2 regions of the Geobacillus stearothermophilus ATCC 12980 genome follow, and region 1 is predicted to be linked to the other one. Evidence: predicted binding sites of a transcription regulator. Region 1 holds the regulator's gene; the other holds the start of a gene.
What was found. Region 1 encodes CtsR, which represses protease genes until heat stress. Its sites were predicted from a motif close to ATGGTCAATAAAGGTCAAACA; they were not measured.
Positions count from the first base shown of each region.

Region 1 (14,953 bases):
CGCTCCACCTTTCGGCGCCTCGTTCTCGGTTTCTCCGCCTTTTTTCTTTGTCATTCGATTGGAAAGAGAAAATAAGTTCATCAGCTCATTCCGTTTCTTTAAGCCGACACGAAACCCTAAATAGCCAAGCAAGATCGTCAAAAAAATCGGCAGCACCGTGTTCAACACTTGAATTCGAAACGATTGCAGCGGCATGACGACCAAAAACGCAATAATAAGACCAAAAATCAGCCCGAGGCTGCCAAACAGCACGTCAGCAGCAGGCGCCCTTACCAATGTTTCCTCGACCCAGCGCACCATGTCCACAACATAATCCACAAGCCAAAACGTCAACAAAAAGAAAAGAACAGCGCCCAACACCGCCAACGTATAGGAATTATGGATGAGCGGCATGTCGCTTACATTCAACAGCGCAAGCAAATCAGGCAAAAACATGGCGCCCAGCGTTCCGCCTACGGCGAAAAAAAATAGTTGTACGACACGTTTGACCATCGGCTCATCTTCACCTCCCTATCTAACATTATAAACAGTTTCCAATGTTTGAAACCAACCGAAACCCAATTTTTAACCATTTTTGAACATTCGACATCCGCTTGTAACAATTCGCGCTGGACGCCTGTGCACAGCGGAAGGACGTTGCCCCCCTATATATATTTACGTTGTTCGAAACAAAAAGTTCGGTCATTTCATGCAAAACATGATCGGGGCGGAGCAAGAGGATGCTTTAGCGAGCGCCCCCAGCCGTTTCCTATTTGCCCGTTCCCCCGAAGAAAGCATTCAAATCATCGTATGCTCGAGCGCCTCAGCCACATGGGAAACGCCGATCACCTGAACGCTTGCCGGCGGCTGCCAACCTGCCAAATTGTTTTTCGGTACAATGACACGGGAAAAACCTAGTTTGACAGCCTCTTGCACACGCTGTTCAATGCGGGAGACACGCCGCACTTCCCCGGTCAACCCGACTTCACCGATAATGACGTCGGTCGGATTGGTCGGCCGATCGCGAAAGCTTGAGGCGATGCTGACGGCGATGGCTAGGTCAATGGCCGGCTCATCAAGCTTCACTCCGCCCGCCACCTTCAAATAGGCATCTTGGTTTTGCAACAGCAGCCCGACCCGCTTTTCCAATACGGCCATAAGCAACGACACGCGGTTATGATCGAGGCCGGTCGCCATCCGCCTCGGGTTGCCGAAGCTTGTCGGCGAAACGAGCGCTTGAATTTCCACCAGAACCGGGCGCGTCCCTTCCATGGCCGCCACCACCGTCGAACCCGCCGCCCCGTGCGATCGCTCTTCCAAAAACACTTCGGACGGATTTTCCACTTCCCGCAGCCCGATGTCGCGCATTTCAAAAATACCGATTTCATTCGTCGAACCGAAGCGGTTTTTCACCGCCCGCAAAATGCGGTACGTATGATGCCGCTCCCCCTCAAAATAAAGGACGGTATCGACCATATGCTCGAGAATGCGCGGCCCGGCGATCGCCCCTTCTTTCGTCACATGGCCGACGATAAAAATGGCGACGCCTTTTGTTTTGGCGATTTTCATCAACTCAGCGGTGCACTCGCGCACTTGGGCGACACTGCCCGGCGCTGACGTAATATCCGTCCGGTACACCGTCTGGATTGAATCAATCACGACACAGGAGGGCTGAATCGTTTCAATCGCTGATACAATATATTCCAAATTCGCCTCCGCTAACACATACAGATGATCGGACTCGGCGCGAAGGCGCCCAGCGCGCAGTTTTACCTGTTTGACGGATTCCTCGCCCGATACATACAACACTGTATGCCTAGCCGCCAGTTGCGCTGAGGCCTGCAGCAACAGCGTCGACTTGCCGATGCCGGGGTCGCCGCCGATTAAGACGAGCGACCCTTTGACGATCCCCCCACCGAGCACGCGATTGAACTCTGCACTGTTCGTTTCGATGCGCGGCTCTTGCACCGCGGCAACGGCAGTAATCGGAACCGGTTTAGCGGACCCGGACGGCTCCGAATGGAGAAATGCCCCACGCACAGCGGTTCTGACCGGCTCGATTTCCTCGACGAATGAGTTCCACGTTTGGCATCCCGGGCAGCGGCCGAGCCACTTCGCCGATTCGTATCCGCACTCTTGGCAAACAAATTTCGTCTTCTTTTTCGCCATTGAACTAACCCTTTCTCTCTTGTGTTCCATATGGAAAAAAGGTATGGGCAGCATCGTGCCGCATACCTTTTTTCATCACATCACGGCCTGTTTTGCCAATACGACAAATTCCCCATCTTTCACATCAACGACGACTTTTTGTCCTTTGGCGATCGTGCCTTTTAACAGTTCTTCGGACAAACGGTCTTCAATATGTTTTTGCAAAGCGCGGCGCAACGGGCGAGCCCCGTATTCCGGATCGAAACCTTCAGCAGCGATTTTCTCAATCGCCGCCTCCGTCAATTCAAGGTCAATATCTTGCTCTTTCAGCCGTTTCACCAGCGTATCAGCCATCAGACGGACAATTTGTTTTAGATGGTCTTTTTCAAGCGAATGGAAGACGATAATTTCATCGATCCGGTTCAAAAACTCCGGACGGAACGCTTTTTTCAGCTCATCCATGACCTTGCTTTTCATGTCTTTGTATTGCTGGTTTCCATCCTGGATGTTAAAGCCGACATACTTGTTCCGCTTCAAAGCATCCGCGCCGACGTTCGATGTCATAATGATGATCGTGTTGCGGAAGTCAACCGTCCGCCCTTTCGAGTCAGTCAACCGCCCGTCTTCGAGCACCTGCAGCAAGATGTTAAACACGTCCGGATGCGCTTTTTCCATCTCATCCAACAGAACGACCGAGTATGGCTTGCGACGCACTTTTTCGGTCAGCTGACCGCCTTCTTCGTAGCCGACATACCCCGGCGGCGAACCGATGAGCCGCGATGTCGAGTGTTTTTCCATATACTCGGACATATCGATGCGAATGAGGGCATCTTCATCTCCAAACATTGCCTCGGCCAATGCACGGGCCAATTCCGTTTTCCCGACGCCGGTCGGGCCGAGGAAAATGAACGAACCGATCGGGCGTTTCGGGTCTTTGAGGCCAGCCCGGGCGCGGCGCACCGCTTTGGCCACCGCTTTGACCGCCTCGTCTTGGCCGACGACGCGCGAATGCAAAATTTCTTCCAGTTTCAACAGCCGCTCGGTTTCCGTCTCGGCCAGCTTCGATACCGGAATCCCGGTCCAACTCGAGACGACCGCGGCAATGTCTTCGACCGTCACTTCCAAATTTTCTTGGCCTTGTTTTTCTTTCCACGCACGTTTCGTTTCTTCAAGCTCTTCACGCAGCCGCTGCTCCATATCACGCAGCGACGCCGCTTTTTCAAATTCTTGGCTTTGCACGGCCGCATCTTTCTCTTTTCGCACTTCTTCAAGCTTTTGCTCCAGTTCTTTCAGTTTCGGCGGCGCCGTGAACGAACGGAGACGCACTTTCGAGCAAGCTTCATCAATCAAGTCGATCGCTTTATCCGGCAGGAACCGGTCGGTAATATACCGGTCGGAAAGTTTGACTGCCTGAATGATCGCCTCATCGGAAATCGAGACGCGATGATGCGCTTCATACCGGTCGCGCAGCCCTTTTAAAATTTGAATCGACTCTTCAACTGTCGGCTCATCGACGTGAATCGGCTGGAAGCGGCGCTCGAGCGCAGCATCTTTCTCAATGTATTTGCGGTATTCATCAAGCGTTGTCGCACCGATACATTGCAATTCTCCACGCGCCAAGGCCGGCTTTAAAATGTTCGACGCGTCGATGGCCCCTTCGGCTCCGCCAGCGCCGATTAACGTATGGAGTTCATCGATGAACAAAATGATATTGCCCGCCTGGCGAATTTCGTCCATCACTTTTTTCAGCCGGTCTTCAAATTCGCCGCGGTATTTCGTCCCGGCGACGACCGTCCCCATATCGAGCGTCATGACCCGTTTGTCGCGCAGCGTTTCCGGCACTTCGTTGTTGACGATTTGCTGGGCCAATCCTTCCGCGATCGCTGTTTTTCCAACCCCCGGTTCACCGATGAGCACCGGGTTGTTTTTTGTCCGTCGGCTCAACACTTCAATAACACGCTGAATTTCTTTGCTGCGGCCGATGACCGGATCAAGCCGCCCTTCGCGGGCAATCGCCGTCAAATCGCGGGCAAGGCTGTCAAGCGTCGGCGTGCTTACATGCGAAGCCCCCCCACCGCCGTGGCCCGATACCGATTCATTGCTGCCGAGCAGTTGCAACACTTGTTGGCGCGCCTTGTTCAAGCTCACCCCGAGGTTGTTCAGCACGCGAGCGGCCACGCCTTCCCCCTCGCGGATCAAGCCAAGCAAAATATGCTCCGTGCCGACATACGAATGGCCAAGTTTCCTCGCTTCGTCCATTGACAGCTCGATCACTTTTTTCGCCCGCGGCGTGTAATGGAGCGTATGGGACACTTCATTGCCGCGGCCGATGAGCGATTCGACTTCTTTTTGGATTTTATCCGGGTCAAGTCCAAGCGCCATGAGCGCTTTAGCAGCGATTCCTTCCCCCTCACGGATCAGCCCAAGCAAAATATGTTCGGTTCCGATATTGTTATGGCCGAGGCGGATGGCTTCCTCTTGCGCCAACGCCAGCACTTTTTGCGCCCGTTCCGTAAATCTGCCAAACATCATCGTTCATCACCCTCCATCTTTCTTCGTGTTTCCATCCTTAAGCGTTCCCGAATCAACGCCGCCCGGCGGACATCCCGTTCCTCAGGGCGAAGCACCCCTCCGGCATATTGTTGCAAAAATCCTGGCTGCGTCAAAATCATCAGCTCATTTAAAATGTTGCGCGAGACGTTTTTGATATATCCTAAATCGATCCCTAAACGCACATCCGACAGGCATTGCGCCGCCTCCTTCGAATCGATGACGCGGCAGTTGGCCAATATGCCGTATGAACGGAATACCTTGTCTTCTAATTGTATGCCCAACGTTTTCACTAATGCCTGGCGAGCCGCCCTTTCTTGGGCGATGAGCTGCTCAACGATCGTATGCAAATCAGCGACAATATCTTCTTCTGATTTTCCGAGCGTAATTTGGTTCGAAATTTGGAAAATGTCCCCTAAAGCCTCACTTCCTTCCCCGTACGTGCCGCGGACGACGAGTCCCAACTGGTTGATGGCAGGGATGATGCGGTTGATCTGCTGCGTCAGCACCAGCGCCGGAAGATGCATCATCACCGACGCCCGCAACCCCGTTCCGACGTTCGTCGGACAGCTCGTTAAGTAACCAAGCCGTTCATCGAACGCATAGTTGACATGCCCTTCAATCCAATCATCCAACTCGCTCGCCGCCTCAAGCGCCTCGGCAAGCTGAAGCCCTGGAAACAGACACTGAATGCGGATATGGTCTTCCTCGTTGATCATAATGCTGATTTCCTCATTTTCCGAAAGCAGGCAGGCGCCAAACGGCGAATCTTCAGCCAAATGCGGGCTGATTAAGTGCTTTTCCACCAATACCCGTTTTTCAATCGGTTGAAGCTCCGACATTTTCAACAGTTCAAACCGTCCCGCTTCCCCATACGGACGATGGACGAACGCGCGCTCAAACAAGGCAACGATTTGTTTCGCCTCTTCGCTGCTAAACAGCGTTGGGAAACGAAAATCAACAATATTGCGCGCCAGCCGGATGCGGCTGCTCAACACGATGTCCGAATTCGGCCCCTCCTGGCTCATCCAAGCGCTGACCGCTGTGTTGAAAAACTTTCCAAATGACATACCGCTACATCTCCCCCTCTCCACGTCGGCGAAGTTCGTCCTCTAACGAACGAATCTGGTCGCGCACCTCGGCCGCCCGCTCAAATTCCTCGCGGGCAACTAATTCCTGAAGCTTTTGTTTCAACGTGGCCAGCTGCTTCCGCAAATGGAGGACGCCGCCTTTTCGCTTCGGAATTTTCCCTGAATGAGCAGTATTTCCGCTATGAAGCCGTTTTAAAATCGGCGGAAGGTAACGGGCAAACGTCCGATAGCAGTCGGCGCAACCGAACCGCCCAATTTGCGTAAACTGGTGGTATGTCATTTGGCACGTCTCGCATTGAAGCAAATCCGGATTCGGGAACGCATTGGCCGTCACTTCTTTCATCGGAGCTTGAAAGTTGAGAAGCCCCGCTAACAAATTGTTGAGCGGAAAGTCGTCATGGCCATAGAGCATAAACGTATGACCATGTTCTTTGGCGCATTGCTCGCAAAGGTGAAATTCCGTTTTTTCCCCGTTGACTATTTTCGTAAAATGCATCGTCGCCGGGCGTTGCTTGCATTCTTGGCAAATCAATGCCTTCCCCTCCCCTACTTATACTTTAGCGACGTCAGCATCGCCTTTAACATGCGCGCCCGCAGTTCATCCCGCTCGGGCAAATCGATATATAAAACGGAGCGATCCATCACGCTCAACATCATTTTCGCTTCCCGCTCCGAAATCACCTTTTCTTCCATAAGTCGTTTTATCACATCTTCGGCGCTCGACTGGCTGATGCGGTGGTCGATCAGCTCGAGCAACTGGTCAATCAGCTGCGCCTCGCTTTTCGTCTTTACTTTCATAATGCGGATATAGCCGCCGCCACCGCGCTTGCTTTCAACAATATATCCGCGCTCGAGCGTGAATCTCGTGTTGATGACATAGTTGATTTGCGAGGGAACACATCGGAATTTATTAGCAATTTCACTTCGTTTAATTTCAACGATGTCTTGGTCGCTCATATTGAGTACTTGCTTCAAATATTGCTCGATAATGTCGGAAATGTTTGGCACTCTACCTCCCACCTTCCTCACAACCAAGCTGCTCCCTGCCCAATAATAAACGGGCATTCCTTGGGAAGAAGCATCACCGCCATCTTGTTGACTTTGACTATATTTGACCTTGCTTTTACTATACAATGTATGACGAAAAATTGCAAGGGCTACCGAAACAAGGGAGACTATCTATAGAATATCCGTTTTTTCGCCCAGTAAAACGCTTCTCGGTCAGATAAACGAAAAAGCACGCTTTTTCTCCTAATGAAGAAAAAGGCGTGCTTTCTGCTTAGCCTAGCAGCGACCTACTCTTGCAGGGGCGCTGGCCCCAACTACCATCGGCGCTGGAGGGCTTAACTTCCGTGTTCGGGATGGGAACGGGTGTTTCCCCTCCGCTATCACCACTAGGCCATATGAGGTTGTTAGGAATTCGTTCCCTGAAAACTAGATAACCGTTTCAGGAAGAAGCCGGGACGCTTTCACTTTTCATTGTCTAGCTCCGGCTCGCCGCCGCTCGCCTGCGCTTTTCGCTGTCTAGTTCCGGCCGCCATCGGCTCGCGACGCTTCGGTCCTGCTGCGGCGGGCTAAGCCCGCTCGCAGGCCCTCCAGCGCGCCTCGCCGATAAGCAGGCGGCCTCCACTTTTCTTGTTAGGTTAAGCCCTCGATCGATTAGTATCCGTCAGCTCCACGTGTCGCCACGCTTCCACCTCGGACCTATCGACCTCGTCATCTTCGAGGGATCTTACCCGCCTGACGCGGTGGGAAATCTCATCTTGAGGGGGGCTTCACGCTTAGATGCTTTCAGCGCTTATCCCGTCCGCACATAGCTACCCAGCGGTGCCCCTGGCGGGACAACTGGTACACCAGCGGTGCGTCCATCCCGGTCCTCTCGTACTAAGGACAGCTCCTCTCAAATTTCCTGCGCCCGCGACGGATAGGGACCGAACTGTCTCACGACGTTCTGAACCCAGCTCGCGTACCGCTTTAATGGGCGAACAGCCCAACCCTTGGGACCGACTACAGCCCCAGGATGCGATGAGCCGACATCGAGGTGCCAAACCTCCCCGTCGATGTGGACTCTTGGGGGAGATCAGCCTGTTATCCCCGGGGTAGCTTTTATCCGTTGAGCGATGGCCCTTCCATGCGGAACCACCGGATCACTAAGCCCGACTTTCGTCCCTGCTCGACCTGTCCGTCTCGCAGTCAAGCTCCCTTGTGCCTTTGCACTCTCCGAATGATTTCCAACCATTCTGAGGGAACCTTTGGGCGCCTCCGTTACCTTTTGGGAGGCGACCGCCCCAGTCAAACTGCCCGCCTGACACTGTCTCCCACCCCGATAAGGGGTGCGGGTTAGAATTTCAATACCGCCAGGGTGGTATCCCACCGCCGCCTCCACCGAAGCTGGCGCTCCGGCTTCCCAGGCTCCCACCTATCCTGTACAAGCGATACCAAAATTCCATATCAGGCTGCAGTAAAGCTCCACGGGGTCTTTCCGTCCTGTCGCGGGTAACCTGCATCTTCACAGGTAGTATAATTTCACCGGGTCTCTCGTTGAGACAGCGCCCAAGTCGTTACACCTTTCGTGCGGGTCGGAACTTACCCGACAAGGAATTTCGCTACCTTAGGACCGTTATAGTTACGGCCGCCGTTTACTGGGGCTTCGGTTCGCACCTTCGCTTCCGCTAAGCGCTCCCCTTAACCTTCCAGCACCGGGCAGGTGTCAGCCCCTATACGTCGCCTTTCGGCTTCGCAGAGACCTGTGTTTTTGATAAACAGTCGCTTGGGCCTTTTCACTGCGGCTCGTTCGGGCTCTTCACCCAAACGAGCACCCCTTCTCCCGAAGTTACGGGGTCATTTTGCCGAGTTCCTTAACGAGAGTTCTCCCGCGCGCCTTAGGATTCTCTCCTCGCCTACCTGTGTCGGTTTGCGGTACGGGCACCTCTTCCCTCGCTAGAGGCTTTTCTTGGCAGTGTGAAATCGGGGACTTCCGGATGACTCCGTCGCCATCACCGCTTGGCCTTACAATCCGCGGATTTGCCTACGGATCAGCCTTGCGGCTTGGACAGGCTCTTCCAGCCGCCTGCTCGCCCTATCCTCCTGCGTCCCCCCATCGCTCAAACGGGAAGGAGGTGGTACAGGAATCTCAACCTGTTGTCCATCACCTACGCCTTTCGGCCTCGGCTTAGGTCCCGACTAACCCTGAGCGGACGAACCTTCCTCAGGAACCCTTAGGCTTTCGGCGCAGAGGATTCTCACCTCTGTTTTCGCTACTCATACCGGCATTCTCACTTCTAAGCGCTCCACCAGTCCTTCCGGTCTGGCTTCAACGCCCTTAGAACGCTCCCCTACCGATGACCAACGGTCATCCCGCAGCTTCGGCGGCACGTTTAGCCCCGGTACATTTTCGGCGCAGAGTCACTCGACCAGTGAGCTATTACGCACTCTTTAAATGGTGGCTGCTTCTAAGCCAACATCCTGGTTGTCTTTGCAACTCCACATCCTTTTCCACTGAACGTGCACTTTGGGGCCTTAGCTGGCGATCTGGGCTGTTTCCCTCTCGACCACGGATCTTATCACTCGCAGTCTGACTCCCGGGCATAAGTCGTTGGCATTCGGAGTTTGACTGGGTTCGGTAACCCGATGAGGGCCCCTAGCCCAATCAGTGCTCTACCTCCAACACTCTCCATCCCGAGGCTAGCCCTAAAGCTATTTCGGGGAGAACCAGCTATCTCCAAGTTCGATTGGCATTTCACCCCTACCCACACCTCATCCCCGCACTTTTCAACGTGCGTGGGTTCGGGCCTCCAGCCGGTGTTACCCGGCCTTCACCCTGGACATGGGTAGATCACCTGGTTTCGGGTCGACGACGACGTACTTTTCGCCCTGTTCAGACTCGCTTTCGCTGCGGCTCCGCCTCTTCGGCTTAACCTCGCACGCCATCGTCACTCGCCGGTTCATTCTACAAAAGGCACGCCATCACGCATGAACGCGCTCTGACTACTTGTAGGCACACGGTTTCAGGTTCTCTTTCACTCCCCTTCCGGGGTGCTTTTCACCTTTCCCTCACGGTACTGGTGCACTATCGGTCACTAGGGAGTATTTAGCCTTGGGAGATGGTCCTCCCTGCTTCCGACGGGATTTCCCGTGTCCCGCCGTACTCAGGATCCGCTCGGGAGGGAACGAAGTTTCGACTACAGGGCTGTCACCTTCTCTGGCCGGCCGTTCCAGACCGGTTCGTCTACCCCGTTCCTTTCTCACTCCCACAATGAGCGGTCCTACAACCCCAAGAGGCACGCCTCTTGGTTTGGGCTGTTCCCGTTTCGCTCGCCGCTACTCAGGGAATCGCGTTTGCTTTCTTCTCCTCCGGGTACTAAGATGTTTCAGTTCCCCGGGTGTGCCCTCCATGCCCTATGGATTCAGGCATGGATACTGCCCCATTACGGACAGTGGGTTCCCCCATTCGGACATCTCCGGATCAACGCTTGCTTACAGCTCCCCGGAGCGTTTCGGCGTTTGCCCCGTCCTTCATCGGCTCCTAGTGCCAAGGCATCCACCGTGCGCCCTTTCTAGCTTAACCTACAGCGCTCTCGGCTTCTTCCTTATTGTCTAGCGTCGGCTCGCCGCCGCTCGGGGTCAAATAACCTTCGCCTTCCGGGTGCAAGCACCCTTGCAGGCGAAGAACATTTGCCCATCGCGGCGAAACGCTCGCCTCCGCTTTTCCGGTTATCTAGTTTTCAAGGAACGATTTTTGTCATTGAGAGAACATGACTCGCTCCCTCAAAACTGAACGAAACAGAAGCGCTGTGTATCGACAGTTGGCCATTGCGGCCTTCGCTTTTCGTCTTGTCTAGCTCCAGCGCCTGGCTCTCTTCTGCCAAATAACCTTCCCCCTCGGGGTGCCAGCACCCCTCCGGGTGAAGAACATTTGGCTTCGAGAGCCGAACGCGGCGCTTCCGCTTTTCGTCCTTAGAAAGGAGGTGATCCAGCCGCACCTTCCGGTACGGCTACCTTGTTACGACTTCACCCCAATCACTTGCCCCACCTTCGGCGGCTGGCTCCCTTGCGGGTTACCTCACCGACTTCGGGTGTTGCAAGCTCTCGTGGTGTGACGGGCGGTGTGTACAAGGCCCGGGAACGTATTCACCGCGGCATGCTGATCCGCGATTACTAGCGATTCCGGCTTCATGCAGGCGAGTTGCAGCCTGCAATCCGAACTGAGAGCGGCTTTTTGGGATTCGCTCCCCCTCGCGGGTTCGCAGCCCTTTGTACCGCCCATTGTAGCACGTGTGTAGCCCAGGTCATAAGGGGCATGATGATTTGACGTCATCCCCACCTTCCTCCGACTTGTCGCCGGCAGTCCCTCTAGAGTGCCCAACCGAATGCTGGCAACTAGAGGCGAGGGTTGCGCTCGTTGCGGGACTTAACCCAACATCTCACGACACGAGCTGACGACAACCATGCACCACCTGTCACCCTGTCCCCCCGAAGGGGGAACGCCCAATCTCTTGGGTTGTCAGGGGATGTCAAGACCTGGTAAGGTTCTTCGCGTTGCTTCGAATTAAACCACATGCTCCACCGCTTGTGCGGGCCCCCGTCAATTCCTTTGAGTTTCAGCCTTGCGGCCGTACTCCCCAGGCGGAGTGCTTATCGCGTTAGCTGCAGCACTAAAGGGTGTGACCCCTCTAACACTTAGCACTCATCGTTTACGGCGTGGACTACCAGGGTATCTAATCCTGTTTGCTCCCCACGCTTTCGCGCCTCAGCGTCAGGTGCAGGCCAGAGAGCCGCCTTCGCCACTGGTGTTCCTCCACATCTCTACGCATTTCACCGCTACACGTGGAATTCCGCTCTCCTCTCCTGCCCTCAAGTCCCCCAGTTTCCAATGACCCTCCACGGTTGAGCCGTGGGCTTTCACATCAGACTTAAGAGACCGCCTGCGCGCGCTTTACGCCCAATAATTCCGGACAACGCTCGCCCCCTACGTATTACCGCGGCTGCTGGCACGTAGTTAGCCGGGGCTTTCTCGTGAGGTACCGTCACCGCGCCGCCCTCTTCGAACGGCGCTCCTTCGTCCCTCACAACAGAGCTTTACGACCCGAAGGCCTTCTTCGCTCACGCGGCGTCGCTCCGTCAGGCTTTCGCCCATTGCGGAAGATTCCCTACTGCTGCCTCCCGTAGGAGTCTGGGCCGTGTCTCAGTCCCAGTGTGGCCGGTCACCCTCTCAGGCCGGCTACGCATCGTCGCCTTGGTGAGCCGTTACCTCACCAACTAGCTAATGCGCCGCGGGCCCATCCGCAAGTGACAGCCCAAAGGCCGCCTTTCAACCGAAGACCATGCGGTCTTCGGTGTTATCCGGTATTAGCTCCGGTTTCCCGGAGTTATCCCGGTCTTGCGGGCAGGTTGCCCACGTGTTACTCACCCGTCCGCCGCTGACCGAATCAAGGCAAGCCCCAATCCGGTCCGCTCGACTTGCATGTATTAGGCACGCCGCCAGCGTTCGTCCTGAGCCAGGATCAAACTCTCCAAAGAAAGTTGATTGGCTTTTGCTTCGGCCAATGCGGACCTCTGCTTTTCGTATTGTCCAGCTTCGGTCCGCCGCCGCTCGGGGTCAAATAACCTTCACCTTCCGGGTGCAAGCACCCTTGCAGGCGAAGAACATTTGCCCGTCGCGGCGACCCGCGAACCTCCGCTTTTCGTCGCGCTTCGTTTCGTTCAGTTTTCAAGGAACGATAATGGAGCCTATCGGGATCGAACCGATGACCTCCTGCGTGCAAAGCAGGCGCTCTCCCAGCTGAGCTAAGGCCCCATGCGGACGCTATCGGGAAGACAGGATTTGAACCTGCGACCCCATGGTCCCAAACCATGTGCTCTGCCAAGCTGAGCTACTTCCCGCTAACGCGCTCGAGAGGATTCGAACCCCTAACCTTCTGATCCGTAGTCAGATGCTCTATCCAATTGAGCTACGAGCGCAAGTGCCGAGGGCCGGACTCGAACCGGCACGGTAGTTACCTACCCCAGGATTTTAAGTCCTGTGCGTCTGCCAATTCCGCCACCCCGGCTAACAGGCAAATAAATGGAGCGGAAGACGGGACTCGAACCCGCGACCCCCACCTTGGCAAGGTGGTGTTCTACCACTGAACTACTTCCGCCCAAATCATTATGCGGGTGAAGGGACTCGAACCCCCACGCCCGTAAAGGGCACTAGACCCTGAATCTAGCGCGTCTGCCAATTCCGCCACACCCGCAAATATATAGTTGGTGGTGAGCCATGGAGGACTCGAACCTCCGACCCTCTGATTAAAAGTCAGATGCTCTACCTACTGAGCTAATGGCTCATAGTTGATCATAACACTCTACGTACTGATGAGCTCTACCTGCCTCTTCCTCTACTAGCTGTTTCAAGGAAGCTCAGTGCGCCGAGGCAACTCGCAGCGAACTCAAAGATGCAGCGCTCGTTACTGAGCTAATGGCTCATGGTATATAAATGGTGGAGGATGACGGGATCGAACCGCCGACCCCTTGCTTGTAAGGCAAGTGCTCTCCCAGCTGAGCTAATCCTCCACGCTGTTGCCTAGCGACGACCTACTCTCGCAGGGGCGCTGGCCCCAACTACCATCGGCGCTGGAGGGCTTAACTTCCGTGTTCGGGATGGGAACGGGTGTTTCCCCTCCGCTATCATCACTAGGCAGTCAACAGAACAGACAAGTTATATTATAACCAAATTTGTTTGCTTGTCAATATCCTTTTGTTCGTCATTATTGACGTCTCACGTGCTATCATAATATAACACACTGAAGAAAGCTTGTCAACTCATTTCGTTTTTTGTTTTGTTCTCAAAAACAACATTGCTCATTATATACATTCTATGACTAAAAGTCAATCGTCGAACGAAAATTATCGTTGGTACGTTTTATAGGCAAATGCGAGTGGTGTATGATGCAAATATGATTTGCCAAGACGATAGTAATGATCAACGATTTTCCGGTTTAGATCTTTCCATTTGTCTAGGACGGGCGGCAAATTGAGAAACTTTGCAACACTATAACTTCGTTCCTTTCGATTTCTCAAAAACCAAACGAATCCGTTGTTTTTCACCGGCCTTCTTAGGGGCTGGCAGCAGCCGGCTTTTTCTTGAATCGAGTTCTCATAACAAACTGTCCCCTGCCGTTGTTCGCAACAGGGGACGATCGTGGTTATTTATGGCGCATTTGCGGGAAGAGCAATACATCGCGAATAGACGGTGAATTGGTCAAAAGCATGACTAACCTGTCGACCCCGATCCCGAGTCCGCCCGTCGGCGGCATGCCGTATTCGAGCGCTTCGAGGAAATCTTCGTCCATTTCATGCGCTTCATCGTTTCCTTGTTCGCGCTCCTTCAGCTGCTCCTCAAACCGTTGACGCTGATCGATCGGGTCGTTTAGTTCCGTAAAGGCGTTCGCATGTTCGCGCCCGACGATGAACAGCTCAAACCGATCGGTAAAGCGCGGGTCGTCTGGGTTTTTCTTGGCTAATGGCGAGATTTCGACCGGGTGGCCGTAAATGAACGTCGGCTGGATCAGTTTATCCTCTACTTTTTGTTCAAAAAATTCATTGACGATATGGCCGAACGTCATGTGCGGCGCGACTTCGACACCGTGTTCTTTGGCCAGCTCCCGCGCCTCTTCGTCGCTCATCTGCCGCCAGAAATCGACGCCGACATATTCCTTGATCGCATCGACCATATGGAGGCGCCGCCATTCAGGCGTCAAGTCGACAAGATGTTCGCCGTACTGAATTTTTGTTGTGCCAAGCACTTCCGTGGCAATATGAGCGATCAAGTTCTCCGTTAATTTCATGATATCGCGGAAGTCGGCATACGCCTCGTACAATTCGAGCATCGTAAACTCCGGGTTATGGCGGGTGGAAATGCCTTCATTCCGGAAAACGCGCCCGATTTCATACACTTTTTCCAAGCCGCCGACGATGAGCCGTTTCAAATGCAGCTCGATGGCGATCCGCATATACAGCGTCATATCGAGCGCATTATGATGCGTAATGAACGGGCGCGCCGCCGCACCGCCTGCTACGGCGTGCATCATCGGTGTTTCGACTTCCAAGTAGCCATGGCTGTCAAGATAGCGGCGCATCGATTGAATAATGAGACTGCGGGTGATGAACGTCTTTTTGCTCTCCGGATTCATAATTAAATCGAGGTA
Region 1 covers NZ_CP128494.1:86,875-101,827, reverse strand. The annotation lists gene QSJ10_RS00530 (PIN/TRAM domain-containing protein) at 1-492, opposite strand, end outside; gene radA (DNA repair protein RadA) at 778-2,148, opposite strand; gene clpC (ATP-dependent protease ATP-binding subunit ClpC) at 2,224-4,659, opposite strand; gene mcsB (protein-arginine kinase McsB) at 4,656-5,747, opposite strand; gene mcsA (protein-arginine kinase activator protein McsA) at 5,752-6,300, opposite strand; gene ctsR (transcriptional regulator CtsR) at 6,315-6,776, opposite strand; rRNA gene rrf (5S ribosomal RNA) at 7,051-7,167, opposite strand; rRNA gene QSJ10_RS00495 (23S ribosomal RNA) at 7,408-10,335, opposite strand; gene QSJ10_RS00490 (hypothetical protein) at 10,493-10,636, opposite strand; rRNA gene QSJ10_RS00485 (16S ribosomal RNA) at 10,729-12,287, opposite strand; tRNA gene QSJ10_RS00480 (tRNA-Ala) at 12,492-12,564, opposite strand; tRNA gene QSJ10_RS00475 (tRNA-Pro) at 12,577-12,650, opposite strand; tRNA gene QSJ10_RS00470 (tRNA-Arg) at 12,655-12,728, opposite strand; tRNA gene QSJ10_RS00465 (tRNA-Leu) at 12,732-12,817, opposite strand; tRNA gene QSJ10_RS00460 (tRNA-Gly) at 12,833-12,907, opposite strand; tRNA gene QSJ10_RS00455 (tRNA-Leu) at 12,919-13,003, opposite strand; tRNA gene QSJ10_RS00450 (tRNA-Lys) at 13,018-13,093, opposite strand; tRNA gene QSJ10_RS00445 (tRNA-Val) at 13,244-13,319, opposite strand; rRNA gene rrf (5S ribosomal RNA) at 13,328-13,444, opposite strand; gene lysS (lysine--tRNA ligase) at 13,952-14,953, opposite strand, start outside.

Region 2 (14,953 bases), 460 kb from region 1:
TCCCCGTCATTTCTTTCGGCTGCGGCAAGCCGAGCAAATCGAGCATCGTCGGCGCCAAATCGCCTAAGATGCCGCCGTCTCTAAGCTTGATGCCTTTTTTCGTCACGATGACCGGCACCGGATTCGTCGTATGAGCCGTTTGCGGCTTGCCGTCCGGCGTCAATACTTCATCGGCGTTGCCGTGGTCGGCGGTGATGATGGCGATGCCGCCTTTGGCCAAAATGGCATCGACGACTTTGCCGAGGCATTCGTCCACTGCCTCCACCGCCTTGATCGTCGGTTCGAGCTTGCCCGAATGGCCGACCATATCCGGGTTGGCGTAGTTCAAAATGATCGCATCGTACTTATCGGCTTCAATTTCCTTGAGCAGCGCATCGGTCACTTCATAGGCGCTCATTTCCGGCTTCAAGTCATACGTCGGCACTTTCGGCGAGTTGATCAAAATCCGGTCTTCGCCTGGAAATTTCTCTTCGCGGCCGCCGCTCATAAAAAACGTCACGTGCGGATATTTTTCGGTCTCGGCGATGCGCAGCTGGCGCAGTCCGTGCTGCGACAGCACTTCCCCGATCGTGTTGTCCAAGTTCGTCGGCTTGAACGCCACGTACCCTTTCACCGTTTCGCTGAAATGGGTCAAGCAGACAAAGAACAAATGCTTCGGATGTTTCGGGCCGCGGTCAAACTCGCGGAAATCTTCGTTCGTAAACGTGTTTGAAATTTGGATCGCCCGGTCAGGGCGGAAATTATAGAAGATAATCGCGTCATTGTCTTGAATCGTCGCCACCGGCCGGCCGTCTTCGCGGACGATGACCGACGGCAGGACGAATTCGTCGTAAATGCCGTGTTTGTACGAGTCCTCGATGCACTCGAGCGGATCGCGGTACGTCGGCCCTTCCCCGTACACCATCGCCCGATACGCCTTTTCGACGCGGTCCCACCGCTTGTCGCGGTCCATCGAGTAGTAGCGGCCCGATAACGTCGCGATTTCGCCGACGCCATATTCCTTGATTTTTTCCTGCAGTTCTTTAATGTATTGCGGCGCTGTTTGTGGGCCGACGTCGCGGCCGTCCAAAAAGCCGTGGATGTACACGCGCTTCACGCCTTCTTTCGCCGCCAAGCGCAAGAGGGCGTACAAATGGTGAATATGGCTGTGCACCCCGCCGTCGGAAAGCAAGCCGAACAAATGCAAACTTGTCCCGTGTTGTTTCACATGGTTCATCGCCGCCAAAAACGTTTCATTTCGGTCAAACTCGCCTTCGCGAATGGCAATGTTGATTCGCGTTAAGCTTTGGTACACAATGCGCCCGGCGCCGATGTTGAGATGGCCGACTTCCGAGTTGCCCATCTGCCCTTCCGGAAGCCCGACCGCCTCGCCGCACGCCTTGAGCGTTGTGTGCGGGTATTCGTTCCAATAGCGGTCAAAGTTCGGTTTGTTCGCCTGAGCGACCGCATTGCCGTACGTTTCGTCGCGCAGCGCAAATCCGTCTAAAATGATGAGCGCAACCGGTTTTTTACTCATGACGCCCCGCCTCCACCAATTGCAAGAATGAAGCCGGCTCGAGGCTCGCCCCGCCGACTAAGGCGCCGTCGATCTGTTGTTGCGCCAAGAAGTCGCGGATGTTGTCTGGTTTGACGCTGCCGCCGTATTGAATGCGGATCGCTTCCGCCGCCTCCGGGCCAAACAGGCGCGAAACAACCGAACGGATATGGCCGCAGACGCTGTTGGCGTCTTCCGGTGTTGATGATTTGCCCGTCCCGATCGCCCAAATCGGCTCGTAAGCGATGACCGCTTGCTTCACTTGTTCCGGCGTCAAGCCGGCGAGCGCTTTTTCCACTTGCGAGGCGACAACCGCGTTCGTCTGCCCCGCTTCCCGCTCCTCAAGCGATTCACCGCAGCAAATAATCGGTATAAGCCCGCGGGTGAAGGCGGCCAACACTTTTTTGTTCACGGTCTCATCTGTTTCGGCGAACATTTGCCGGCGCTCCGAATGGCCGAGGATGACGTACGTGACGCCGAGGTCTTTCAGCATGACCGGGCTCACTTCGCCTGTGTACGCCCCTTGATCGGCAAAGTGCATCGTTTGCGCCCCGATTTTTAAATCCGTGCCGTCTGCCGCTTGCACCAACCGATCCAAAAAGAGAAACGGCGCGCAAACGACGGAATCGACTTCGTCGGCCGGCGGCACGTGCCCTTTTACGTCCTCGACAAATTGAACCGCTTCCGCTAATGTTTTATGCATTTTCCAGTTGCCTGCAATGATCGGTTTTCTCATCGTTCACCCTTCCTTTCAATGGGCGGAGTCAGCCGCCATGCGCCAAATCCGGCGCCGTGGGTCATTTGTCTTCGAGTGCGACGACACCCGGCAGCTGTTTTCCTTCCATAAACTCGAGCGAAGCGCCGCCGCCGGTGGAGATATGATCCATTTTGTCGGCCAAGCCGAATTTCTCAACCGCCGCCGCCGAATCCCCGCCGCCGATGACCGAATAGGTGTCGAGCGCTTCCGCCAGTGCTTCGGCGATCGCTTTTGTCCCGTGGGCGAACGCGTCCATTTCAAAGACGCCCATCGGGCCGTTCCAGACAACGAGCTTCGACTCGCGAATGACATCGCGGTACAATTCGCGCGTTTTCGGGCCGATGTCAAGCGCCGACCAATCGGCTGGAATCGCGTCAATCGGCACGACTTTCGTGTTGGCGTCGTTCGCAAACCGGTCGGCGACGACCACGTCCACCGGCATATAAAAACGGACGCCTTTTTCTTTCGCCTTTTCCATAAACGATTTGGCGAGTTCGATTTTGTCCTCCTCAAGCAGCGACTTGCCGACGTCATGGCCGAGCGCTTTGACGAACGTATACGCCAGTCCGCCGCCGATGATCAAGTTGTCGACTTTTTCAAGCAAATTGTCGATGACGCCGATTTTGTCTTTCACTTTCGCCCCGCCGATGATCGCTGTAAACGGGCGGTCCGGATTCGAAAGCGCCTTGCCAAGCACTTCAAGTTCTTTTTCCATCAAAAATCCGGCCACCGCCGGCAAGTAATGGGCGATGCCTTCCGTCGACGCATGAGCGCGATGGGCGGCGCCGAACGCATCGTTGACATATAGATCCGCAAGCTCCGCAAACGCTTTGGCGAGCTCGGGATCATTTTTCTCTTCGCCAGGGTAAAAACGGACGTTCTCAAGCAAGAGCACATCGCCTTCGTTCAAACGGTCGACCGCCGCTTTCACCTCATCGCCGACCGCTTCATTCGTTTTGGCAACCGGCCGTTCAAGCAGCTCGCCGAGCCGCTTCGCAACGGCATCCAAACGCAATTCTTCGACCACTTTTCCTTTCGGGCGGCCGAGGTGGCTCGCCAAAATGACTTTCGCCCCGTGCTCGATCAAATAGCGGATCGTCGGGAGTGCGGCGCGAATGCGCGTGTCATCGGTGATAGCGCCTTGCTCCATCGGAACGTTGAAATCGACGCGGCAAAAGACGCGCTTTCCCCTCACATCAACGTCGCGGATCGTCTTCTTGTTCATCGTTCGTGCCCCCTTTTGGCTACAGTTTGGACAAGGAAAAGGAGTGGGGATCATTTCCCCGCTCCCCTCCATTTTCCTATTATAGACTTGAACAGGCGGAAAACTCAGCGCCAAGCTGGTTTTACAGCCCTTTCGAGGCGATGTAGGCAGCCAAGTCGACGACGCGGTGCGAATAGCCCGTTTCGTTGTCATACCACGAAACGACTTTCACCATTTTGCCATCAATGACCATTGTCGACAACGCGTCGATCGTCGACGAAACGGTGCTGCCATTGTAGTCGCGCGACACGAGCGGTTCTTCGCTGTAGGCCAAAATGCCTTTCAGCTCGCCTTCAGCTGCTGCTTTCAACGCGGCATTCACTTCTTCGACCGTCACTTCTTTTTCCAATTCCGCCACCAAGTCGACAACGGATACGTTCGGCGTCGGCACGCGCATCGCCATGCCGTTCAACTTTCCTTTCAATTCCGGCAAAACGAGCGCGACCGCTTTCGCCGCCCCGGTCGTCGTCGGAATGATCGATTCGGCCGCGGCGCGAGCCCGGCGCAAATCTTTATGCGGCAAGTCCAAAATTCGTTGGTCGTTTGTGTACGAGTGAACGGTCGTCATCATGCCGCGGACGATGCCGAATTGTTCATGCAGCACTTTGGCAAACGGCGCCAAGCAGTTCGTCGTGCACGACGCGTTCGAGATGACATGATGGGCTTTCGGATCGTATTTGTCTTGGTTGACGCCCATGACGATCGTAATGTCTTCGTTTTTCGCCGGGGCGGAAATGATCACTTTTTTCGCACCCGCTTCCAAATGTTTGGCGGCGTCTTCGCGTTTCGTGAAGCGGCCGGTCGACTCAACGACGATGTCAACGCCGATCTCGCCCCACGCCAAGTTCTCCGGATCGCGTTCCGCCTTGACGATGATTTCTTTGCCGTTGACGACCAAGTTGTTGCCGTTCACTGACACTTCGGCATCCAAACGGCCATGGACAGAGTCGTACTTCAACAAATGAGCAAGCGTATTCGCATCGGTTAAATCGTTCACCGCCACCACTTCAATGTCCGGGTTTTTCAATGCCGCGCGGAAGACGTTGCGTCCGATGCGGCCAAATCCGTTGATTCCCACTTTGACTGCCATCTTATTTTCCTCCTTGCGATTGGATTGTATCAGCAAGGGAGATTACTCCCCTACGAACGCTTTTGCGGCTCCTTCGTCCGTCACCAATATCGAGTGCGGCGCCCGTTTCATGTACGCGCGAATGGCTTTCGCCTTCGACGCCCCTCCGGCGACGGCGATGACATGCTCGACATGCGGGAGGTGTTCAAGTTGAATGCCGACTGTTTTCACTTTATGGACGACGTCGCCGTACTCGTTGAAATAGTAGCCGAACGCCTCGGCGGCCGCATGGCGGGCGATGATGTTCTCCATCTCTACAGGCGGCGTCTTCCGCCGCTTGGCCATCGTCACCGCTTCACCGATGCCATGGACGACCATGCGGCATGATTGGATGAGCTCAAGCACTTCTTTCACCGCCGGCTCTTCGACAAGCGACGCGTACGCTTCATCGCTCAGCTGGTCAGGCACGTGCAGCAACCGATAGCGGCCCATCGCTTTTTCCGCCATTTTCGCACAAATCGTGTTCGCCTGATTCTCGACATCTTCGCCAAGGCCGCCGCGCGCCGGCACGAACAACACATCACGAAGCTTCGAATCCGGCGTCATCATCTCCGCGACCGCCGCCATCGTCGTTCCGCCGGCCACGGCGACGATGTCCCCGGGCTCAAGCAGCTCCTTCATGCAGGCGACACACGCTCTACCCATTTCTTTTTTTACCCAAGGGGAACGGTCGCTATCCCCGGCAACGACAATCACCCGCGGAATGCCGAGCTGTTCCTGCAGCGCGGCTTCCAGCTCTTTGAGTCCGAGCGCTTCCCGCATCAAATCATTGAGCGTATGAAGGAGCGCCTGGCCTTCCTCCGTCAACCGCATGCCCGACACATCGGTGGAAAGCAAGTTTTGTCCTTTCAAAAATTCTGTTTCCGACCGGAGAACCCGCTCGCTCATGCCGAGGCTCGCCGCCAGCGCCCGCCGCCCGATCGGCGCCATAAGCGAAATAGAGTACAAAATTTGATATCGTTTTTGCATAACGTCAAGCAAGTCGGGCGATAATTTTTTTAATGCCTCTACTAACGGTTGCATCGATCCTTTCCCTTAGCAGAACATAGGGACGTTTTTTGTCCCGGTATGACATATTATGTCCCGCCAATCGATAAAAAATTCCTCCCGCGCTATTTTCATTATAGCAGGAGGACGATAGCAGTTCAACTATTTTTTGCCCGCCGCAACCGTTTTCTCACCGTTTCTTTTTCAATCATCCCATACCCGATTTCTTCCCCGTCAAGCTCGACGACCGGAATCATCAACTGATATTTCTCGAGAAGCGCGTCGTCTTCATAAATATCGATCTCTTCCATCGTAAACCGATAGTCTGCCTGCAGCTCCGTCAAAACCGCTTTCGCTTTGTCGCAAAGCGGACAGTTCGTCTTCGTGTACAACCGGATGTGCATCGCGTTCTTCCTTTCTTTCACCGGTCGCATCAAGCTCCGGTGTATTGCTTTCGTTTCGCCGAAGAAGGAATGCGCAGCTGCTCGCGGTATTTGGCGACCGTGCGGAGCGAAATGGCGATGCCGTATCGGCCATGAAGCAAATCAGCAAGCTGTTGGCCAGAAAGCGGCGTCTGTCGGTCTTCCGCCGCGATCAGCTCTTGGATGATCGCTTTCACTTGAGCGGAGGAAAGCCACCTCGATCGTTTCCGCCAGCTCGTCGCGCTCAGGAAGACGTTCAAGCTGCAGCAAGAGGCATTCCGCCAAATCGCGGGCGCCGACTCCCGGCGGGTCGAGCGACTGCACAAGGCGCAGCCCCCGTTCCATCTCTTGTTCCGATGCGGAAAACCGCGCCGCCAGCTCGGCAAGCAATGAAAAACGACCGCAAACGCGGTCGTATCAAGGGGGTTGGGAATCTCAATCCGAACTTGTCAGATCGTTGGAACGCCCTCGGCAGGATTCGAACCCACGCTAAGAGAACCGGAATCTCTCGTGCTATCCACTACACTACGAGGGCATGGAAGTTCATGATTTCTCTATTTCGTTCCGTTGCATGTTCTATTATAGCAGGATCGTGCAAAAATGCAAGGGGAAAATGCAATAAAAAAACAGGAAAAATCAGGCCTTTGTTCCTTCCACATCAATGCCACCGCCACAGGCAACTGGTTAAAAAAATAAAAAAGCGGTTATGATGAAAAGAGGGATGTTCCCGCTAGCCGCGAATATGTTATAAAGAATGGGGAAGGTCGTTTTGTTTGACCTTCATTGACCATTCGTGTATGATGAAGGCGTACATATTGATCCATTAGGATGGAAAAGGAGGCGTTTTGGGATGTATTTGATTCCGACTGTCATCGAACAGACGAACCGCGGGGAGCGGGCGTACGACATTTATTCGCGCTTATTGAAAGACCGAATCGTGTTCCTTGGCAGCCCGATCGACGACCAAGTGGCCAACTCGATCGTGTCGCAGCTGTTGTTTTTGGCGGCGGAAGACCCGGACAAAGATATTTCCTTGTACATCAACAGCCCGGGCGGCTCGATCACAGCTGGCCTGGCGATTTACGACACGATGCAGTTCATCAAACCGGACGTATCGACAATTTGCATCGGCATGGCCGCTTCCATGGGGGCGTTTTTGCTTGCCGCCGGTGCGAAAGGGAAACGGTTCGCCTTGCCAAACAGTGAAATCATGATCCACCAACCGCTCGGCGGCGCCCAAGGGCAGGCGACGGAAATCGAAATCGCAGCGAAGCGCATTTTGTTCTTGCGCGACAAATTGAACCGCATTTTGGCGGAAAACACCGGCCAGCCGATCGAAGTGATCGAACGCGATACGGACCGCGACAACTTCATGACAGCGCAAAAAGCGATGGAATACGGCATTATCGACCGGGTGCTGACGCGCGCTGATGAAAAATAAGGCATGCACACGTTGGTAGAACCGCTATAGAGCTGCGCCTGCACCGACATTGACGAAAAAAGGCTGCTTCCGACAAAAACGGAGCAGCCTTTTCCATTCCTTTCCCCGCCAGCCCCACACGCTGCTTTACTTTTCCTTTTGCACATAGGCGGCGAGCTTTTCGATCGCTTCTTGCTCATCCGGACCGTCGGCAATGAGCGTGATCACCGCTCCATGGCCGATGGCGAGGCTCATCAAGCCCATAATGCTTTTCGCGTTCACCTGTTTTCCATCTTTTTCCAAAAACACATCAGCGGAAAAACGGTTCGCTTCTTGGACAAACAACGCCGCCGGGCGCGCCTGCAGCCCGGTTTCTAATTTTACTTTCACTTGTTTTTCCACCATTCTCCATCTCCCCTTTACAGCGATTTATGGAAATCGATCGGCTTTCCAGCCCGCAGCCGCTCCGCGATCTCATCAATTTTGCGTAGCCGGTGGTTGATGCCGGATTTGCTGATTTTGCCGCCGGCGACCATCTCGCCAAGCTCTTTCAGCGTCACGTCTTGATGCTCGATGCGAAGCTTCGCGATTTCCCGCAGCTTCGCTGGCAAGGCGTCGAGGCCGATCGTCTCGTCGATGTAGCGGATGTTTTCCACCTGGCGAAGCGCAGCGCCGATCGTTTTGTTCAAATTGGCCGTCTCGCAATTGACAAGCCGGTTGACCGAGTTGCGCATATCGCGGACGATGCGGATGTCTTCAAAGCGGAGCAGCGCCTGGTGAGCGCCGATGATGTTCAAAAACTCGGCAATTTTCTCTGCCTCTTTTAAATACGTAATAAACCCCTTTTTCCGTTCCAACATTTTCGCATTTAAAAAAAAGTGGCTGTTCATCAGTTCACATAAAGAGCGGTTATGATCCTCGTACAAAGAAAAAATCTCCAAGTGATACGAGGACGTCTCCGGATTGTTGACCGAGCCGCCGGCCAAAAACGCACCACGCAAATACGAGCGCTTACAGCATTTTTTCTTGACAAGTTCCGGATCGATGTCATGAATGAACGAAAAATCGCCGTTCCAAATGCAAAGATCACGGAGCAGCGGGGCGGCGCCGTCGGTAATGCGGACGATATACACGTTATTTTTCTTTAAACGCATTTTTTTGCGGACAAACAGCTCAACCGCGACGTCATACCCTTTTTTCAACAGCGTATAAATGCGCCGGGCGATCGCCGCATTTTCCGTTTGGACATCGACCGCCATCCGCCCGCCGGAAAACGACAGTGAGCCGTTCATGCGCAACAGCGCCGACAGCTCGGCCCGCAAGCAGCAGCGCTTGACCTCTAAATTCGTCAGCTCCTTCTTCGTTTCGGACGCAAAAGACATGATCGTTCCACCTCCATTCGCTCCCGTACCGGCCGGTTGGAGGTGCCCAACTCTCGGCGCGGCCATGCGGCCGCCGCCCCTCGCGCCCCGTCTCCTTGGCCTATGCGTATGCGGATCAGGCACACAGCGCCCGCCGTCTAGCAGCGGGGAAGCAGCCCGAGAAGGAGGGCGGCGACTTTCCCTGTATTATGGCGAATGACCCCATCATCGTACGTAACAATATCGTCACGGATCACCTGCACGCCGAGCGTGCCGCTGTCATCATGCACCGGCTCGGCCCGCTCCTCTTCATACCGGCGGCGGATGGATTCCGGAATCGCCCCGCTGTTGACGATGACGGCATCCAAAAACGGGACGCCAAGATGGTCATGAAGCGCCTTCACATGGTCGCTCACCGTATAGTGCGGCGTCTCGCCGGCCTGGGTCATAATGTTGCATATATAGACTTTTTTCGCCTTCGCCTTGCACACTTCCTGCCCGATTTTCGGCACGAGCAAGTTCGGCAAAATGCTTGTGTACAGACTCCCCGGGCCGATGACAATCAAGTCGGCGCCGCGGATGGCGGCGGTCGTCTCCGGCAACGGTTCAATATCTTCCGGGGTTAAAAACACCCTCTTAATTTTTTTCCCCGCGCCAGGAATTTTCGACTCGCCCGAAATAATGGTACCATCTTCCATTTCCGCGTGCAACACGACGCTTTTGTTCGCCGCCGGCAACACTTGGCCGCGTACGTTCAACACTTTGCTCATTTCGCGGATCGCCTTCACAAAATCGCCGGTGATCGATGTAAGCGCCGCCAAAATCAAATTGCCGAGCGAGTGTCCCGATAAGCCGTTGCCGTTTTGAAAACGGTGTTGAAACAGCTCAACAATAAGCGGTTCGACATCAGACAGCGCGGCGAGCACGTTGCGCACATCCCCAGGCGGCGGGATGTGCAGTTCGTCCCGGAGCCGCCCGGAACTCCCCCCGTCATCGGCGACGGTGACGATAGCCGTCAAGTCAAGATCGTGCTGTTTCAGACCCCGAAGCAGGACGGGAAGCCCAGTGCCGCCGCCGATGACGACGATCTTCGCTGCTCGTTTGTCTCTCATCGATGCGCTTCCTTTCTCCTCTCCATGTCCCGGTGCGAGACAACCGTTTTATAATTGGCGGAAAAATGGCGGGCGATATGCTCAGCGAGCGCCACGGAACGATGCTGACCGCCCGTGCAGCCGATGGCGATCACCAGCTGGCTTTTTCCTTCGCGCTGGTAATACGGCAGCATAAACGCCAGCAAATCAATCAGCTTTTCCAAAAACTTTTGCGTTTCTCCCCATTTGAGCACATATGACGCCACTTCCTCATCGAGCCCGGTTTTCGGCCGCATATGCTCAATGTAGTGCGGGTTCGGCAAAAAGCGGACATCAAACACCAAGTCAGCGTCAATCGGGATGCCGTATTTAAATCCAAACGACATAACGTTGACCATAAAGCCGGACTGGGCGTGCGATGAAAACTGGCGGACGATTTTCTCCCGCAGTTCGCGCGGCTTGAGCCCAGTCGTGTCATAAACGATTTGCGCCCGCCCTTTGAGCTCCTCAAGCAGTTTCCGCTCCAGGCGGATGCCTTCAAGCGGCGGCTCATTCGGCGCGAGCGGATGCGTCCGCCGCGTTTCTTTATAGCGGGCCACAAGCGTCGAGTCTTGCGCATCCAAAAACAAAATTTGCGGCATAATCCACGCCTGCCCGGCCAACTCATCGAGCGCGGCAAACAAGTGGTCGAAAAAGTCGCGGCTGCGCAAATCCATGACGAGCGCGACTTTATTCATTTTATTCCCGGACTCTTTCACAAGCTCCAAAAACTTCGGCAACAGCGTCGGCGGCAAGTTGTCGACGCAAAAAAAGCCGAGGTCTTCAAAGCTTTGGATCGCCACCGTTTTGCCTGCCCCGGACATGCCGGTGATGATAACGAGTTGAATCGGTTGCTGCGCCCCGTGTTTCCCCATTTTTCTGCTCCCCTTCCGCTAACTTGGATCAAGACGATATGAAAGCAGCTCAAACTCCTCCGTATATACAAACGTTCCGTACATGACCCCTTTGCCTTTGACAGCGTATTCTAAAATATGGTAGTCTCCTGGGGCCATCGGCAACGTGGACAGCGCTTCAACCTTATGCCAAGCGAGCGTCCCTTCTTCGGAAGACGGCACGTTTTCGCCGATGAAGTCGTCGGCGAAAAACGTAAACATCATCCACTCCGATACCGTTTCATTCCCGTTTTTCATCACGATCGTAAAGACGCCTTTCAGCTCTGGATTTTTCAAATAAATGCCCGTCTCTTCCCGGTATTCACGAATGCATGCTTCGCGCACCGTCTCACCGGGCTCCATTTTCCCGCCCGGAGCGACCCACCAGCCGCGCCTCGGCTTTTGCAACAGCAGCACTTGGCCGTCTTTATATAATACGCAGTTTGTCACCCGTTGCAATTCGTCCACCCCAACCATCCGCAAACACGCACATAATCATCTTTATTTTACCATAAATAGTTAGGCCGCTCCACCTTCAAACCGCTGGAAACCGTCCGCTTCCCGTCTGCAAAAACCTCGGGGCCCAACATTCCGCTTCCAGCCGAAAGACGCCATCCCCGCCGTTTCAAGCGAAACGGCAGGATGCAAGCGCCCGGCAAAAAAAGAGACGCGGACAAACGCCCGCGCCAAAAAGGATCTATATAAAAGGGGGTCAATTACTTACTTATAGCATACGACAAATGTGTTGCGCCCGTGTTACATCTGGGTTAAATAACCATTACGATTTGATTGCGATTTGGTTACCGGATCAGCTGACCCCTTGCTTATGGAGCTTTTCTTTCAGTTCCTCAACGTAATGCTGGGCGCTTTGCGCGGCGATGCTGCCGTCGCCGGTAGCCGTCACGATTTGCCGGAGCGTTTTTTCCCGCACATCACCGGCGGCGAAAATGCCCGGCACTTTCGTCTCCATCTTTTCGTTCGTGACGATATAGCCGTTTTCATTCGTGATGCCAAGATTGGCAAACGGCTTCGAGAGCGGCACCATCCCGATGTAAATGAAAACGCCGTCGCACGGAAATTCGCGCTCCTCGCCCGTTTGCGTATGCACAAGCGTCACGCTGCCGACTTTTCCGTCCTTTTCGTTGATTTGTTTCACCGTATGGTTCCAGATGAAATCAATTTTTTCATTGGCGAACGCCCGGTCTTGCAAAATTTTTTGCGCCCGCAGCTTGTCGCGGCGGTGAACGATCGTCACTTTATTGGCAAACCGCGTCAAATAGACGCCCTCTTCGACCGCTGAGTCGCCCCCGCCCACGACAACCAAATCTTTCCCTTTGAAAAACGCCCCGTCGCACACCGCACAGTACGAAACGCCGCGGCCGCCGAGCTCCGCTTCACCCGGTACGCCGAGTTTTTTATATTCCGCTCCGGTGGCGATGATGACCGCGCGGGCCTTGTACTCTTTGTCGCCGACGATGACCGTTTTGTACGCCTCGCCATCGATGATTTCTTTCACATCGCCGTATGCGTACTCCGCGCCGAATTTTTTCGCATGCTCAAACATTTTCGTCGCCAATTCCGGGCCTAAAATCGTTTCAAAGCCAGGATAGTTCTCGACTTCCTCAGTGTTGACCATCTGCCCGCCCGGGACGCCACGCTCGATCATCAGCGTCGACAAATTGGCGCGCGATGTATAGACAGCCGCCGTCAGCCCAGCCGGCCCGGCTCCGGCAATAATGACATCGTAAATTTTTTCGTCTGCCACACCGTCCACTCCCTCGCTTGAGAATCATTCCATTTTCATCGTATAAAAGTCGATTCGCCCTGTCTATTGATTTGCTCATGTATAGAGACGGCGCGCTTTTTGCACGTATTTTTGCACCGTCGACGCCGAAACGCCGTATTTGGCCGCCATCTCTCTTTGCGTCACACGCTCTCCTTGCTGACGACGCCACATGTATTCAATCGCCGCCGCCCACGCCGCTCCGTTCGCAAACCGTTCGCCATCGGCCAGCGGATGGACGGCAATCGCAAACGCAAAGCGGCAGAGTGCTTCCTTTTCTTCATTATTTGCCGAAAGCGCATCGACCATACGGCCGACGTTCCCCGCCCGGGCGGACGAGCCGTCGGTCAAGCCAAATAAAAACGAGTCGATGAATGGACGCAAGCGCGGGTCGGCCGGCAACAAGCGGCAGATCGCCAGCGACATGGCCGTTTCCTCCGCTTGCTTCGAGCGGCTGAACAAATATAAGCCGTACAACTGGTCAGCCAATCCTTCCTGCTCAATCCAGCGGATGATGCGGGCAAACGCTTCGTCGAACGACGGAACAGCCCACGGCTCCTCGCCGCGCTTTTCCGGATGAAACACGAGAAACTCTTCCCACATGTTCCGAGCGAGCGATTCATGCCCCGTATGGTAGGCGGTGCAGGCGAGCCAGTAGTAAAACGGCCCGTCGCCGCGAAAGCCGCTTTTGTACAGGCGGTGCAGCCAGCGGAACGCCAAATCGAACCGCCCGACAAGCGCGAACGTCGCCCCGAGCTTGTATTGATGCTCATGGAAAAACGGATAAAGCCCGGCGAGCGTCCGGCAAAGGGAAGAGACTTGCTCCTGATCATGCAAGTAATACGCGAAAACGAGCGCATTGCAAAGCGCATGCAAATTGCCGGGATCGCGTTTGAGCACTTCACGCACTTTCTGTTTCGCTTTGTCGACATCGCCGCTGTAAAAATAAGCAAGCGCCAGGTTGTTGTGCGCCGCCCACACGTCCGGATAGCGGACGACAATCGCCTCGAGCGCCTCAATCGCTTCCGCAAACCGCTCCTCCTCAAGCAAACGGCGGGCCCGATCCTCCAGCACCATCAGTTGCTCCTCTTCTTCCGTCCATTCTGAGCCATCGAGCCGAAGCAGCTCAAGCAAGTCGGCGGCATCGTCGGCAAACTCCCCGTCCGGCTCATTCGCCAAGTACTGTTCAGCGTATTGCCGAGCCTCGCGGAACAAGCCGAGGCAGGCGAAATTGTTCGCCAAAAAATACAAACAGTCGTCCATCGTTTCATCGAGATCATGAATAATTTTGAACAGCCATTGGTTTGAAAACTGGTATTCACCAAGTTCAGACAATACTAGCGCCAGCTGCAGGGCAAACGACGCATCGCGCTCATCCAAACGGACGGCGCGCTCGAAATACTTCCTCGCCTTATGCAAATCGCCCCGATCGTATGCTTTCATTCCTTTTTTGAAAAAATACTCTCCGTTCTGGATAAACGGCACAATCGTCGCTTTTCGTGATGACTGCTTCAGTTGTTTTCCCATTCTGTCCTCCGTTGTCCGTAAAATTCGTCGAGCAACAGTATATCATATTGGCCGCTGAAACAAACAACAAAACTCAGCTCAAAAACATGGCAGCAGCGCCATTGCCGTCCGCCAAACGGCGGAGACGTCAAAAAAGGATGCCCCGCCCTCCGGCTGCCTCCGCGGTTCGCTCACGCGAGCCATGAGCCCGGCAGTCTGAGTGGCGGGCATCCCGTTTTTCCATTCCTCCGTTTCCAATCGTTCCCGTGAACAAGCCTTCGCCAACCATCGGCTTACGATTAGGTTTGTTCCGCTGCTTCCGTTTTTTGTGCGTGCCGCTCGGCAAGCGTTGCCAGCACGGCGTCAAGCGGCAACTTTTGTTCCCGCAACAGCACAAGCAAATGGTACAACAAATCAGCCGCTTCCCATTTCAGCTCGTCATGACTCCGGTTTTTCGCCGCAATAATCACTTCGGCCGCTTCTTCGCCGACTTTTTTCAAAATCTTATCGACGCCTTTTTCAAACAAATACGTCGTGTACGACCCTTCTGGCCGTTCGGCGTCGCGCTTGGCGATGATCTGTTCGAGCTCGTTCAAAATGGCGAACCGGTCGGCCTGCGGCGCGCGCGCCGCGCCGTCCAGCGAGCGGGAAAAGCACGAATACGCGCCCGTATGGCACGCCGGACCCGCCGGCTCGATGAGCACGAGCAACGCATCGGCGTCGCAGTCGTAGCGGATGTCGACAACGCGCTGCACGTTTCCAGATGT
Region 2 covers NZ_CP128494.1:2,457,436-2,472,388, forward strand. The annotation lists gene gpmI (2,3-bisphosphoglycerate-independent phosphoglycerate mutase) at 1-1,516, opposite strand, end outside; gene tpiA (triose-phosphate isomerase) at 1,509-2,270, opposite strand; gene QSJ10_RS13460 (phosphoglycerate kinase) at 2,332-3,516, opposite strand; gene gap (type I glyceraldehyde-3-phosphate dehydrogenase) at 3,638-4,645, opposite strand; gene QSJ10_RS13470 (sugar-binding transcriptional regulator) at 4,688-5,707, opposite strand; gene QSJ10_RS13475 (glutaredoxin family protein) at 5,830-6,075, opposite strand; gene QSJ10_RS13480 (RNA polymerase factor sigma-54) at 6,105-6,353, opposite strand; partial or broken gene QSJ10_RS15680 (hypothetical protein) at 6,382-6,438, opposite strand; tRNA gene QSJ10_RS13490 (tRNA-Arg) at 6,557-6,628, opposite strand; gene clpP (ATP-dependent Clp endopeptidase proteolytic subunit ClpP) at 6,944-7,534, shown strand; gene QSJ10_RS13500 (HPr family phosphocarrier protein) at 7,661-7,918, opposite strand; gene whiA (DNA-binding protein WhiA) at 7,933-8,895, opposite strand; gene QSJ10_RS13510 (gluconeogenesis factor YvcK family protein) at 9,033-9,986, opposite strand; gene rapZ (RNase adapter RapZ) at 9,983-10,879, opposite strand; gene QSJ10_RS13520 (NUDIX hydrolase) at 10,898-11,374, opposite strand; gene trxB (thioredoxin-disulfide reductase) at 11,706-12,662, opposite strand; gene QSJ10_RS13530 (tetratricopeptide repeat protein) at 12,738-14,207, opposite strand; gene hisIE (bifunctional phosphoribosyl-AMP cyclohydrolase/phosphoribosyl-ATP diphosphatase HisIE) at 14,486-14,953, opposite strand, start outside.
Region 2: clpP (ATP-dependent Clp endopeptidase proteolytic subunit ClpP) is a predicted target of CtsR. The motif match lies at 6,864-6,884, and genes of this name have one in related genera.